3 regions of the Pseudomonas sp. JDS08PS003 genome follow, and region 2 is predicted to be linked to each of the others. Evidence: predicted binding sites of a transcription regulator. Region 2 holds the regulator's gene; each other region holds the start of a gene.
What was found. Region 2 encodes sigma-54, which starts transcription at its own class of promoters, with help from an activator protein. Its sites were predicted from a motif close to ANTGGCATNNANNTTGCTNT; they were not measured.

Region 1: a site for sigma-54 is predicted at 1,735-1,754, ahead of flgB (flagellar basal body rod protein FlgB). Genes of this name have one in related genera too.
Region 3: a site for sigma-54 is predicted at 2,069-2,088, ahead of P7C00_RS08860 (flagellar basal body rod protein FlgF). Genes of this name have one in related genera too.

What each region holds. Positions count from the first base shown of each region.
Region 1 covers NZ_CP120724.1:5,459,492-5,463,883, forward strand. The annotation lists gene flgE (flagellar hook protein FlgE) at 1-62, opposite strand, end outside; gene flgD (flagellar hook assembly protein FlgD) at 92-823, opposite strand; gene flgC (flagellar basal body rod protein FlgC) at 839-1,282, opposite strand; gene flgB (flagellar basal body rod protein FlgB) at 1,286-1,693, opposite strand; gene cheR (protein-glutamate O-methyltransferase CheR) at 1,946-2,773, opposite strand; gene P7C00_RS24110 (chemotaxis protein CheV) at 2,818-3,750, opposite strand; gene flgA (flagellar basal body P-ring formation chaperone FlgA) at 3,826-4,392, shown strand, end outside.
Region 2 covers NZ_CP120724.1:1,146,527-1,150,918, forward strand. The annotation lists gene rapZ (RNase adapter RapZ) at 6-863, opposite strand; gene ptsN (PTS IIA-like nitrogen regulatory protein PtsN) at 866-1,330, opposite strand; gene hpf (ribosome hibernation-promoting factor, HPF/YfiA family) at 1,343-1,648, opposite strand; gene P7C00_RS05145 (RNA polymerase factor sigma-54) at 1,774-3,267, opposite strand; gene lptB (LPS export ABC transporter ATP-binding protein) at 3,450-4,175, opposite strand; gene lptA (lipopolysaccharide transport periplasmic protein LptA) at 4,175-4,392, opposite strand, start outside.
Region 3 covers NZ_CP120724.1:1,947,242-1,951,633, reverse strand. The annotation lists gene flgH (flagellar basal body L-ring protein FlgH) at 1-392, opposite strand, end outside; gene flgG (flagellar basal-body rod protein FlgG) at 454-1,239, opposite strand; gene P7C00_RS08860 (flagellar basal body rod protein FlgF) at 1,285-2,025, opposite strand; gene P7C00_RS08855 (hypothetical protein) at 2,359-3,225, shown strand; gene P7C00_RS08850 (TylF/MycF/NovP-related O-methyltransferase) at 3,222-3,944, shown strand; gene P7C00_RS08845 (sigma-54-dependent transcriptional regulator) at 3,999-4,392, opposite strand, start outside.

The DNA.
Region 1 (4,392 bases), 2.8 Mb from region 2:
CCGGTGACGTCCAGCTGTTTGTTGGCAGCGTAGAGACCGCTAAGGCCGATATTGAAAGACATATTCCACTCCTTGTGCCGGTTAGTCGGCTCTAGATACCAATGGTTTGTACTTTGGACAGGGCAATCGGGCTGCTCAGTCCTGCCAGGTTCAGCATCAACTCTCCGCCGGTCTGGCTGATGGTGACGCTGTTGACTGTCGCCGGCAGATAAGTGATCAGGTCAGTGCCCTTGCCGTCGATGGTGGTGCTGGCCTTGAAGGTGTAGTTACCCGGGGCCGCCTTGGTGCCGTCGGTCTTGGTGCCATCCCAGACAAAGCTGGCGTTGCCGGCCTTCTGGCTGCCCATGTCGATGGTCTTGACGGTGTTGCCATCCTTGTCGGTGATGGTCACTTTGACCGAGCTGACGCCAGCCGGAACGGTCACCGAACCGGTCATGCTCTTGCTGGTGTCCACCTGAGTGGTGCCGGACTGGACGATCACCGAGCGACCTACCAGGGACGAAGCCTGCAGAGCCTGAGACGATTTGTAATTGCCAGTGATGGAGTTCACCGAGGTATTAAGGGTCGTGATCCCTTCCAGGGTAGAGAACTGCGCCAACTGGGCAACGAACGCACTGTTGTCCTGAGGATCCAGCGGGTTCTGGTTGTTCAGCTGGGTCACCAACAACTTGAGAAACGCGTCCTTGCCCAGGGCCTGCTTACCGGTGGTGCTGTTCGTCGCTGCCGCCAGGCCGTCGGCGCTGGTGGTGTTCGCGGTCTTCTTCGACGAGTTGGCCAGTACATCCTTAAGGGATGGGCCGCTGGTGGTATCCGTAACGCTCATTGGCTTCGCCCCTTATCACTGACCCAGGGTCAGGACCTTCTGCATCATGGTTTTGGCGGTGTTCATCATTTCAGCGTTGGTCTGGAACGAGCGACTGGCGGAAATCATGTCGGCCATTTCTTCCACCACGTTGACGTTGGGGTAGTAGACGTAACCTTTGGCATCCGCAGCCGGGTGGTTCGGTTCGTAGCGAGCTTCCAGATTGCTCTGGTCTTCCACTACACCCAGCACCTGTACGCCTTGGCCTGCAGCGTCCTGGTTCTGGAACAGCGAATCGCTGCCACCGCTCTGGGCGCCCTGAAACATGGTGGCAAACACCGGGTGACGAGCGCGGTAAGTCTGGTCGATGCTCGACGACACGCTCTCGGCGTTGGCGATGTTACTGGCGACGGTGTTCAGACGAGTGGTCTGAGCGCTCATGCCACTACCGGCAATATTGAAAACACTGGCAAGGGACATGGATTACTCTCCGCGCAGGGCTGCAACCAGCCCTTTGAATTTGCTGTTGAGCAGCGTGAAGCTGGCTTGGAAGTCCACCGAGTTCTGTGCGTAGCTCGATTGCTCCAACTGAGCATCCACGGTGTTCTGGTCGATCGAAGGTTGCATCGGCGTGCGATACAGCAGCGACTCGTCGCCACTGCCCAGGCCCTGGGCTTCGATATGCCGGGTATTGGTCATGTTCAGCGCGAAGCTGCCGTTCTTGGCCTTGTCGTTCTGCTCGGCGAGCACAGCGGAGAAGTCCAGGTCCCGAGCCTTGTAGTTCGGGGTGTCGGCGTTGGCGATGTTGTTGGCCAGCACTTCGGCACGCTTGGCGCGAAAGCCAAGAGCTTGTTCGTGAATACCGAGCGCTTTATCGAAGCTGATGCTCATGTCGGAAACCTTCGGGTGACCTGATTTTTCGTAACCTTGACTTAGCAAGCTACGTGCCAAGTCAAGGAGCCCCGTAAATCAAGGGCTCTACGGCAGCGGCAAGGCGGCAATGCCAGAAAAGCGGCAATGGATTTCCGCGAAACGCCGGCAAAGCGGCAATCGAGCTGCCGCTTTTAGCCCAGCCACCCGATAAAATGACGCCCACAAAAAAGGAGGCCCTGAGGCCTCCTTTTTTATTGCCGCAACAATCAATCACTTCGCCTGGTAGATGATCCCCGGGCTGCATTGCACCATCTGATAATGATCCGGCAGACCATTGAGCGCTTCGGAAGCGCCCAGGAACAGGTAACCGCCAGGCTTCAGAGTGCTGTGAATGCGCATCAGGATGTCCTTCTTGACCTCGGCCGAGAAGTAGATCAGCACATTGCGACAGAACACGATGTCGAACTTGCCTAGGCTGGCGTAGCTGTCCAGCAGGTTGAACGAGCGAAACTCCACCCGACTCTTGATCGGTGCCTTGACTACCCAGCGCCCCGGCCCTTTAGGGTCGAAGTAGCGCTGCAGGCGCTCGGCCGACAAACCACGGCCAATGGCCAGGCTGTCGTATTCGCCGGTCTTACAGTTATTGAGCATGGTCCCGGACAGATCGGTAGCAACAATCTGCACCCCCATCTTCAACTGGCCCATGTTGCTGCGCTCGAACTCATCGATGGACATCGACAAGGAATAGGGTTCCTGCCCAGACGAGCATGCCGCCGACCAGATCCGCAGGCGCTGATTGGGGCTGGCCTTGATGGCCTCGGGAAGCACCTTGTTCTTCAACACTTCGAAGGGATAGGTGTCACGAAACCACAAGGTTTCGTTGGTCGTCATCGCATCCACCACCATCTCGCGCAATCCGCTGCGCGGCTGGGTCTGAATCCGCTGAACCAGCTCACCCAAGGTTTTGATGCCTTGCTGCTCCATCAGTTTGTTGAGACGGCTCGAGACGAGATATTGCTTGTTTTCCCCGAGCAAAATACCACAGGCTTTTTCCAGGAAGACCCGGAACTGTTCAAAATCCAAATTACCCGTAGACAATGCTGCCGCCTCTTAAATCTTATGTTCGCCAGGGGCTGATGCCCTCAGCTGTGGTCTGCTGCTTTGATCCGGTCGACTACCCGGGATGCCAGGTCATCAGGACGGAACTTGGCAAGGAAGTCATCGGCACCGACCTTCTTCACCATCGCCTGATTGAACACCCCTGACAACGAAGTATGCAGGATGATATGCAGCTTTTGCATGCGTGGATCGCTACGTATCTCGGCCGTGAGGGTGTAACCGTCCATTTCGGGCATCTCGATGTCGGAAATCATCATGAGGAATTCCTCTTCCGGCTTCTTGCCCTCATCCACCAGCTTGCGCAGGTAGTCCAGCGCCTGCCGGCCATCGTTCAGCGCCACCACCTCGACACCCACAGTCTGCAGGCAGCGAGTAACCTGTTTACGCGCCACTGACGAGTCGTCAACGGTCAGCACTCGCAGGGATACAGCCTTGTGCTGAGTTTCGACGTCCACCACGCCCACCGAGATCGACTCGGAAGTGGGGGCGACTTCCGCCAAAACCTTTTCAACGTCGATGATCTCGACCAACTGGTTGTCCACCCGAGTTACCGCCGTCAGGTAGTGATCGCGACCAGTCCCTTTGGGCGGCGGATGGATCTCTTCCCAGTTCATATTGACGATACGCTCCACCGAGCGCACCAAAAACCCCTGGGTCTTGGTGTTGTACTCAGTGATGATGACGAACGGATTGCTTTGATCCTGCAACCCACCCGAACCTGTGGCCATTGCCAGATCCAGGATCGGAATGGTCGCCCCTCGAATATTCGCGACACCGCACACCACAGGGTTGGATTTGGGCATCAGGGTCAGCTTGGGGCATTGCAGCACCTCGCGAACCTTGAATACGTTGATCCCGTAGAGTTGCTCGCCGTCCAGACGGAACAGCAGCAACTCCAGGCGATTCTGCCCAACCAATTGCGTGCGCTGGTTTACCGAATCCATTACACCAGCCATGCCCAGACTCCCCAAAGCTTTAAGATCCGACGCACGCTCATCACTAAACGGCACGGCGCTTGCTTTTTAACTGTTATGAACGCCAAAACGACATTTTTCCGACGCCTGACATCCCCCTACCGCGCATTGCTTTGTGGGTTGTCGGCGCTGTGTATCCTAAACCCTGGCGGCCCTGCCGTTGCTGATTCGGTCACCCTGCCTGATCTACTTATCGGCGTCACTCAAGGGTTTCTTGAATTCACGGTAGAAGACTACCTGGCCACCAGTCAAACGGAAGGACGCTACGAAATCCAAGTCAACCAATTGGATCCGCGTATGCGCATGCCCGCCTGCGACAAGGAATTGACAGCGAGCCTGGAAAGTCCAGCACAGCCGCTGGGACGGGTCACGGTCAAGGTACGCTGCGAAGGCGCCTCCCCCTGGACCGTATTCGTGCCAGCCCAGGTCAAGCTGTTTCGCGAAGTGGTCACCACTTCACGCCCACTCAAGCGCGCCGGGATCATCGAGCCGGAAGACGTGGTGTTGCGTGAGAGAGATATCAGCCTGAACAATCAGGGCTACCTGACCTCCGTGGACCAGGCCATTGGTCAGAAACTTGTCCGACCAATGGTCGCCGACCAGCTCATTACCCTGGGGCACCTG
Region 2 (4,392 bases):
TCCTTTCAGCTAAGGTCGCGGTGGCGAACCTGGACGTTCTTCAGGGATTTTTGCAGGACCTGGCCCAGGCGCTCGGTCAGGTACACGGAGCGGTGGTGCCCGCCGGTGCAACCAATGGCAATGGTTACATAAGCGCGATTGCTGGCAGCGAAACGTGGCAGCCACTTGAGCAGATAGCTGGAGATGTCCTGGAACATTTCCTCGACATCGGGCTGTGCGGCCAGGTATTCGGCCACAGGTGCGTCCAGCCCGGATTGGGCGCGTAGTTCGGGCTTCCAATACGGATTGGGCAGGCAGCGCACGTCGAATACCAGATCGGCGTCCACCGGCATGCCGCGCTTGAAACCGAAAGACTCCACCAGGAACGCAGTCCCGGGTTCGGGTTGGTTCAGCAGGCGCAGCTTGATGGTGTCCCGCAGTTGGTAGAGGTTCAGATTGGTGGTGTTGACCTTGAGGTCGGCCAGATCGACGATGGGGCCCAGCAGCTGGGTTTCATCGTGGATGGCTTCGGCCAGCGAGCGATTGGCACTGCTCAGCGGGTGACGCCGCCGGGTTTCCGAGAAGCGCTTGAGCAGGGTTTCCTCGTCGGCGTCCAGATAGAGCACGTCGCACTGGATATGCCGGCTGCGTACTTCTTCCAGCAACTCGGGGAAGCGCGACAGATGGCTGGGCAGGTTTCGGGCGTCGATGGAAACCGCCACCAGAGGTTGTGCCAGTTCCGTGTGAATCAACGCGCGCTCGGCCAGCTCGGGCAGCAAGCCGGCGGGAAGGTTGTCGATGCAGTAGTAGCCGTGGTCCTCAAGAACATCGAGGGCGGTGCTTTTACCTGAGCCGGAGCGGCCGCTGACAATGATCAAGCGCATGATTACTGACCGTTTTGCTCGTCCAGGACAACCTGATACAAGGCTTCATTGCTGGTGGCACTGCGCAGTCGGTCACGGACTTCCTTGCGATCGAGCATGCTGGCGATCTGCCGGAGCAGTTCCAGGTGTGCGTCGGTAGCGGCTTCCGGAACCAGGAGGACGAACAGCAGATCCACAGGGGCACCGTCGATGGCGTCGAAGTCGATTGGAGCGTCCAGGTGCATCAGCGCACTGATAGGCGACTCGCAGCCTTTGAGGCGGCAGTGGGGAATGGCGATGCCGTTGCCAAAACCGGTGGAACCGAGTTTTTCACGGGCGATCAGGCTCTCGAAGACATCCTGCATCTCCAGATCAGGCACTTCGCGGCTGATCAGGTTGGCAATTTGTTCGAGGGCGCGTTTTTTACTGCCGCCCGGCACGTTCACCAAGGAACGGCCGGGGGTCAGGATGCTTTCAAGTCGGATCATGGGAGGGGAGTGTTAGCGACCCGTGCCTTGGAGAAGGTGGAGTTGCTTTTCCTTATGCTTTTTCAGTTGGCGGTCAAGCTTGTCCGTGAGCAGGTCAATTGCGGCATACATATCGTCATGTTCTGCATTGGCGACGACCTCCCCACCGTGGATGTGCAGGGTGGCTTCGATTTTCTGCTTCAGCTTCTCGACAGCCATGGTGACCTGCACATTGGTAATCTTGTCGAAGTGCCGCTCCAGCCGGTCGAGTTTCTCGCCGATGTAAGCGCGCAGAGGTTCAGTCACTTCGAGTTGGTGTCCACTGATGTTGACTTGCATACAGCTTCTCCTTCGTTGCCAGTGCATAACGCGGCAGGCTGGGTTGCCTGCCACCTAGACCGCGTTTGAAACCGACTTTCGACCTGTTTCAAACACACTCTGAAACGCTGTGGCCAGCCCGGCGGCTACATCAACCGCTTCCGTTCGCTGGAAGGCGCGATCCCAAGGGATTCGCGGTACTTGGCGACGGTACGACGGGCTACCTGAATGCCTTGTGCCTCCAGTAAACCAGCGATCTTGCTGTCACTCAACGGCTTTTTCTGATTTTCCGCAGCCACCAGTTTTTTGATGATCGCGCGGATCGCCGTGGACGAGCATTCGCCGCCTTCGGAGGTGCTGACGTGGCTGGAGAAAAAGTATTTCAGTTCATATATGCCCCGGGGGGTATGCATGAATTTTTGCGTGGTCACACGGGAAATGGTCGATTCGTGCATGCCCACAGCTTCGGCGATGTCGTGCAGAACCAGAGGTTTCATGGCTTCATCGCCGTACTCCAGGAAGCCCCGTTGGTGCTCGACGATCTGAGTGGCGACTTTCATCAGGGTTTCGTTGCGGCTCTGCAGGCTCTTGATGAACCAGCGAGCTTCCTGCAACTGATTGCGCATGAAGGTGTTGTCGGCACTGGTGTCGGCGCGGCGAACAAAGCCGGCGTACTGTGCGTTGACCCGCAGGCGTGGCACGGACTCCTGATTCAATTCCACCAGCCAGCGCTCGTTGTCCTTGCGCACGATGACGTCCGGGACCACGTATTCGGCTTCGCTGGATTCGATCTGTGAGCCCGGGCGCGGGTTGAGGCTCTGCACCAGTTCGATGACCTGACGCAGTTCGTCTTCCTTGAGCTTCATGCGGCGCATCAGCTGGCTGTAGTCGCGACTGCCCAGGAGGTCGATGTAGTCACTGACCAGGCGCTGGGCTTCGCTCAGCCAGGGAGTTTTTGCTGGCAGTTGGCGCAGTTGCAGCAGGAGGCATTCGCCCAGGTTGCGGGCGCCGATGCCGGCCGGCTCGAATTGCTGGATGCGGTGCAGGACGGCTTCGATCTCGTCCAGTTCGATGTCCAATTCCGGATCGAAGGCCTCGAGAATTTCTTCAAGGGTCTCGTCCAGGTAGCCCTGATTGTTGATGCAATCGATCAGGGTCACGGCGATCAGGCGGTCGGTATCCGACATCGGCGCCAGGTTCAATTGCCAGAGCAGGTGGCTTTGCAGGCTCTCGCCGGCCGATGTGCGAGTGGTGAAGTCCCACTCATCGTCATCGCTGCTGGGCAGGCTGCTGGCGCTGGTCTGGTAGACGTCTTCCCAGGCGGTGTCCACCGGCAGTTCGTTGGGGATGCGTTCGTTCCATTCGCCTTCCTCGAGGTTATCCACCGTGGGGGCGGTTTCCTGGTAGGAGGGTTCCTGGATCTCGGTGTTGGGTTTGGACTCTGTGTTGTCGGCCAAGGGGTCGCTGTTGTCGAAGTCTTCGCCATCTTCCTGGCGTTCGAGCATCGGGTTGGACTCCAGGGCTTCCTGGATTTCCTGTTGCAGGTCCAGGGTCGACAATTGGAGCAGGCGGATGGCCTGTTGCAGCTGCGGTGTCATCGTCAGCTGCTGGCCCATTCTCAGGACTAGCGATGGTTTCATGGCAGGGGCTTAACACCTTATTTGCCGGCGCACATGCGCCATCCACTACAGGGCGCCGGAGCGCCAAACATAAGCAAATTATATGCCTGAAACTGAAGTGTTTGCCTAGAGCGCTGTAACAATAAAATTTGTAGGGATTTATTGTTCCTGGCGCTCTGGCATCTAGCCCGACACCTCAGCCTTTACAGGCGGAACTCATGGCCCAGGTAGACTTCCTTGACCAGTTCGTTGGCCAGGATGGTCTCGGAGTCGCCTTCGGCGATCAGTTGCCCGTCATTGACGATGTAGGCGGTTTCACAGATGTCCAGGGTTTCGCGGACGTTGTGGTCGGTGATCAGCACCCCAATGCCCTTGGCCTTCAGGTGGTGGATGATCTGCTTGATATCGCCGACCGAGATCGGGTCCACGCCGGCAAAGGGTTCGTCCAGCAGGATGAACTTGGGGGCAGTGGCCAGGGCGCGGGCGATTTCCACGCGGCGGCGTTCACCACCGGACAGGCTCATGCCGAGGTTGTCGCGGATGTGATTGATGTGGAATTCCTGCAGCAGGCTTTCCAGTTCCTGGCGACGGCCGGCCTTGTCGAGTTCCTTGCGGGTCTCGAGGATGGCCATGATGTTGTCGGCCACCGACAGCTTGCGGAAGATCGAAGCTTCCTGGGGCAGGTAGCCGATGCCGGCGCGAGCGCGACCGTGCATCGGTTGGTGGCTGACATCCAGGTCGTCGATCAGGACGCGGCCCTGATCGGCCTGGACCAGGCCGACGATCATGTAGAAGCAGGTGGTCTTGCCGGCGCCGTTGGGGCCGAGCAGGCCGACGATCTGGCCGCTGTCGATGGACAGGCTGACATCACGCACGACCTGGCGGCTCTTGTAGCTCTTGGCCAGGTGCTGAGCTTTCAGAGTTGCCATTACTGGGCCTTTTGCTCGTCGGTTTTCTTTTTCGGCTGGATGACCATGTCGATCCGCGGACGTGGTGCGGTGACCGAGCTGCCATTGGCGCGACCGGCGTTAGCCACTTGCTTGACGGTGTCGTAGACGATCTTCTCGCCTTCGGTGGTGTTGCCGTCGTTGATGACCTTGGCCTTGTCGATCAGCACGATGCGATTCTGCTGAGCGTGGTACTGGA
Region 3 (4,392 bases), 800 kb from region 2:
TTGGTGGCGCGATTGCCGCTGTAGCCGGCATTGAGGGTCAGGTCGCCATCGCCCAACGGGTTGTTGGTGTTGGGTACGGCACCAAACAGCGAGGTCAGGCCGATGCTGTTGGAGCTGGTCTTGGTCAGGGCCGAGTTGGCACCCTTACTGGCGTTGGTCCGCTCGTTCAGGGTGATGGTGATGATGTCACCGACCCGGAACGCCTTGCGGTCGCTGTAGAGGTTCTGCTCGAAGCCGGCCTGATAGATCGAACCGTTGTTGGACGCGGAAGGCAGCGGCGTGCGCGGCAACACCGGTGCGTAGTAAGGGTCATTGGGCTTGGGCGGCGGGGCAACACAGCCCGCGAGCACGGCACTCCCACTCAGCGCTAGAACACAAATAAACCGATTCATGACCCTTCCTCACGATGTTGCCGGTGCGCCACTTCAGACCCGTGGCGACCTCAAGACTTGATTACAGCTTCTGCGTTATGAACGAGAGCATCTGGTCCGCGGTGGAGATCACCTTGGAGTTCATCTCGTAGGCACGCTGGGTGGTGATCATGTTGACCATCTCCTCAACGGTGCTGACGTTGGACGCTTCCAGGGTGTTCTGCAGTGTGGTGCCGAAGCCGTTGAGGCCCGGGGTACCGATTTGCGGCGCGCCGCTGGCGGCGGTTTCCAGGAACAGGTTGTTGCCCTGGGACTGCAGGCCCGCCGGGTTGATGAAGTCGGCGGTTTGCAGGTTGCCGATCACCTGGGAAGCCGGGTTGCCGGCGATGGTGATGGATACGGTGCCGTCCTGACCCACGGTGAAGGTCTGCGCGTCGTTGGGCACGACCACCGCAGGCTCCAGGGCGAAACCGCTGGCGGTGACGATCTGGCCGTCGGAGTTGAGGTGGAAAGTACCGTCACGGGTATAGGCCGTGGTGCCATCGGGCTGCAGGATCTGGAAGAAGCCACGGCCATTGATGGCCAGGTCCAGAGGCTGTTCGGTGGTCTGCAGGCTGCCGGCAGTGAAGTTCTTCTGCGTACCGACGATGCGCACACCGGTACCGACCTGCAGGCCGGTTGGCAGTTCGCTGTCCTGAGTCGACTGAGCACCGGGCTGACGCTTGATCTGGTACAGCAGGTCCTGGAACTCGGCGCGATCACGTTTGAAACCCGTGGTCGAGACGTTCGCCAGGTTGTTGGAAATAACACTCAGGTTGGTGTCCTGGGCGGACAGACCGGTTTTGGCAACCCATAGAGCCGGAAGCATTCGATTCTCCTCTCGCGCCTGTTTTACGGCGCTAGATACTGGTAATTAGCTGATCTGCAAGACCCGAGCCATGGCCTGGTCGTCTTCTTTGGCGCTGTTCATCATCTTGACGTGCAATTCGAACTGGCGGGACAAGGCCAGCACCGCGGTCATTTCTTCCACGGCATTGACGTTGCTCGACTCCAGGAAGCCCGACACCAGCTGCACATTGGCATCGGCAGGCGCCGGCTGGCCGTCCTTGGTCTTGATCGACCCGTCCAGCCCCTTGGTCAGGTTCTTGATATCCGGATTGACCAGCTTGATGCGATCGACCTCAGCCATGACCCGCGGACCTTCACCCATGGCACGAATGCTGATGGTGCCGTCCTGGCCGACTTCGATCTTCTGCTCGGGCGGCACGGCGATAGGACCGCCATTGCCCATGACCGGCATGCCGTTGCCGGCACGCAGCACGCCCAGCGCATCGACATTCAAGCTGCCGGTGCGCACATAGCTTTCGCTGCCATCCGGGCTCTGTACGGCGATCCAGCCTTTGCCGCTGACGGCCACGTCCAGGTCACGACCGGTCTCCACCATGGAGCCGGGAGTAAAATCCGTTGCTGGCCGTTCGCCCATGGCAAAGGCCCGCGCCGGAAAACTGTCACCAAACACCGGCATCGCGCGCGCCTGCTCCAGGTCGCGCTGAAAACCGTTGGTGGAGATGTTCGCCAGATTGTTGGCATGAGCCTTTTGCGCCAGAGCATTCTGGCTGGCGCCGGTCATTGCCACATAAAGGTACTTGTCCACAATCGTTCCTCATCTGCCGGACGTTTGCCGCCCCACACTGTACTGAGCATGGCGCAAGCAATTTCTACACCAACTTTCACTGACAGCAACGCTCCCCATGCGGGCCGGGGCTTTGCCGCGAGCAACGGGATTTTCAGGGCGGAACGAGAGACGAAAAAACGGCGGACTTATGCCGCTAACGGCAAGCATCGGTCGCATGACGCGGATCAGACCCGCCCTCCGGGCCGGAGACTTTGTGAACAGATCTTGCAAGGCACAGTGACTGGCTATCGCGACTTCAGTTTGCGGGGGGGTGGCCGACACCTAAGCCAGTGACTGCCAAGGAGAACCACTTTGAACCTGTACCTCAATCAGCTGCGCAAGACAGCTGACTTCAAGGACGCCATCTATTCCGGGGATATCTTCCTGGACACCGACCTGGCCACCGCAAAAGACCTCTGCGGGTTCGCCAAGGAAAGCATCACCGCGGCGTTTGATGGTGAAACCAACCACCAGGCTTTGCACACGATGATGCCGGTGGAAGAGTTCGTCAGCCGGGTTACCCGACTCAAGGGCCAGTTCACCAACAGCCAGCGCGTCAAGGATCTGATCCTTGGCTTCATTCACGAGATCGGCATCGATCCTCGGGACTACATTTTCGACGTACCGCGCCTGCGGGTCGTGCCCAACTACGACTACCTGCACGCCGGCGTCAGCTACGCCTACAAACCCCATCGCGACAGCTGGTACGGCAGCGTGGACTGCCAGATCAACACCTGGATGCCGGTCTACACCATCACCCCGGACCAGACCATGATGATCAACCCCAGCTACTTCGAGAAGCCGGTGGCCAACACCTCGAAAGACTGGAGCCTGAAGGACTGGATCAGCAACCAGCGGCACAAGGCCAAGGACAACCTGACCGAAGAAGTGCGGGTCCACCCGGTGCCCGTGGAGGCGATCGACGACAGCTCCGAGCTGCGCATCGCCGGCAACTCCGGTGAGATGCTGGTGTTCTCCGGCTCGCACCTGCACGGCACCGTCCCCAACCGCACTGACCGCACCCGCTTCAGCGTGGACTTCCGCCTGATGCACCTCGAAGACCTGAAACACAACCGCGGAGCCCCCAACGTCGACAGCGCCTGCCCTGACGTCGGCTCCGGCTTCAAAGACTACTTCCACGCCCACGACTTCTCGAATTTCCAAGGATTCAAGCCATGACCAAACGTCGCCTTACCCCCGCCGAAGCCGAATACAACGAAACCCGCGCCGGCGTACTCAAGCGGGTCGACGCCGAGTACGTTGCCGACGCGCCCTTCGTCTTCGCCAACCGCATCAACGTCACCGCCGCGCTGTCGCGCATGGAGCTGTTCAAGAAGGTCATGGATGTACCAGGGGCGATCATCGAGTGCGGCGTGTACAAGGGCAACTCGCTGATGCTCTACATGCACCTGTCGATGATCCTCGAGCCCTATGCCATCAACCGCTCCATCGTCGGCTTCGACACCTTCGAAGGCTTCACCAGCATCAACAAGGACGAGGACCCGGCCGACATCAACGAAAGCATGTTCTCCGACACCGACCAGTCGCTGATCCAGGACATGATCGATGCCAACGACCTGCTGCGTCCGGTGAACCGCATCCCGCGCTGCGAGCTGGTCAAGGGCGACATCTGCAAGACCGTGCCGGAATTCGTCAAGTCGCGCCCGGACCTGGTGGTGGCCATGCTGATCCTCGACACCGACCTGTACGAACCGACCAAGGTCGCCCTGGAAACCTTCCTGCCATACATGCCCAAGGGCGCCATCGTGGTCCTCGACGAAGTCGCCTACCGCAACTTCCCGGGCGAAACCAAGGCCCTGCGCGAAGTGTTCGACATGAACAAGATCGAACTCAAGCGCCTGCCTTTTGACTCCTGTGTCGGCTACTTCCATATCTGAAGACCGCCAGTCCCGAGCCAAACGAAAAGCCCCGCTTCATAAGCGGGGCTTTTTTCATTCCGGCGATTCCTTTCCGACCTCGTACTGCCGCAGCTTGTTGGCGATGGTGGTATGGGAAACCCCCAGGCGCTTGCCCAACTGCCGACTGCTGGGATGCTCGGCATAAAGGCTTTCCAACACGGCCTTTTCGAAGCGCCCGACAATCTGCTCCAGGCCGCCCTCCAGGGAAAAATCCCCCAGCGGCTGGCGGGCGCCATAGTCCGGCAGACGGATATGCTCGGCCTTGACCGTGCCGCCATCACACAGCGAGACCGCCTGAAACAGTACGTTCTCCAACTGCCGGACATTGCCCGGCCAGTGGTAGTGGCTGAGGCGCTCCATGGCCGCCGGAGCCAGCCGCGGCAGCGGACAACCGATCTGGCGACTGGCCTGATCGAGAAAGTGCTCC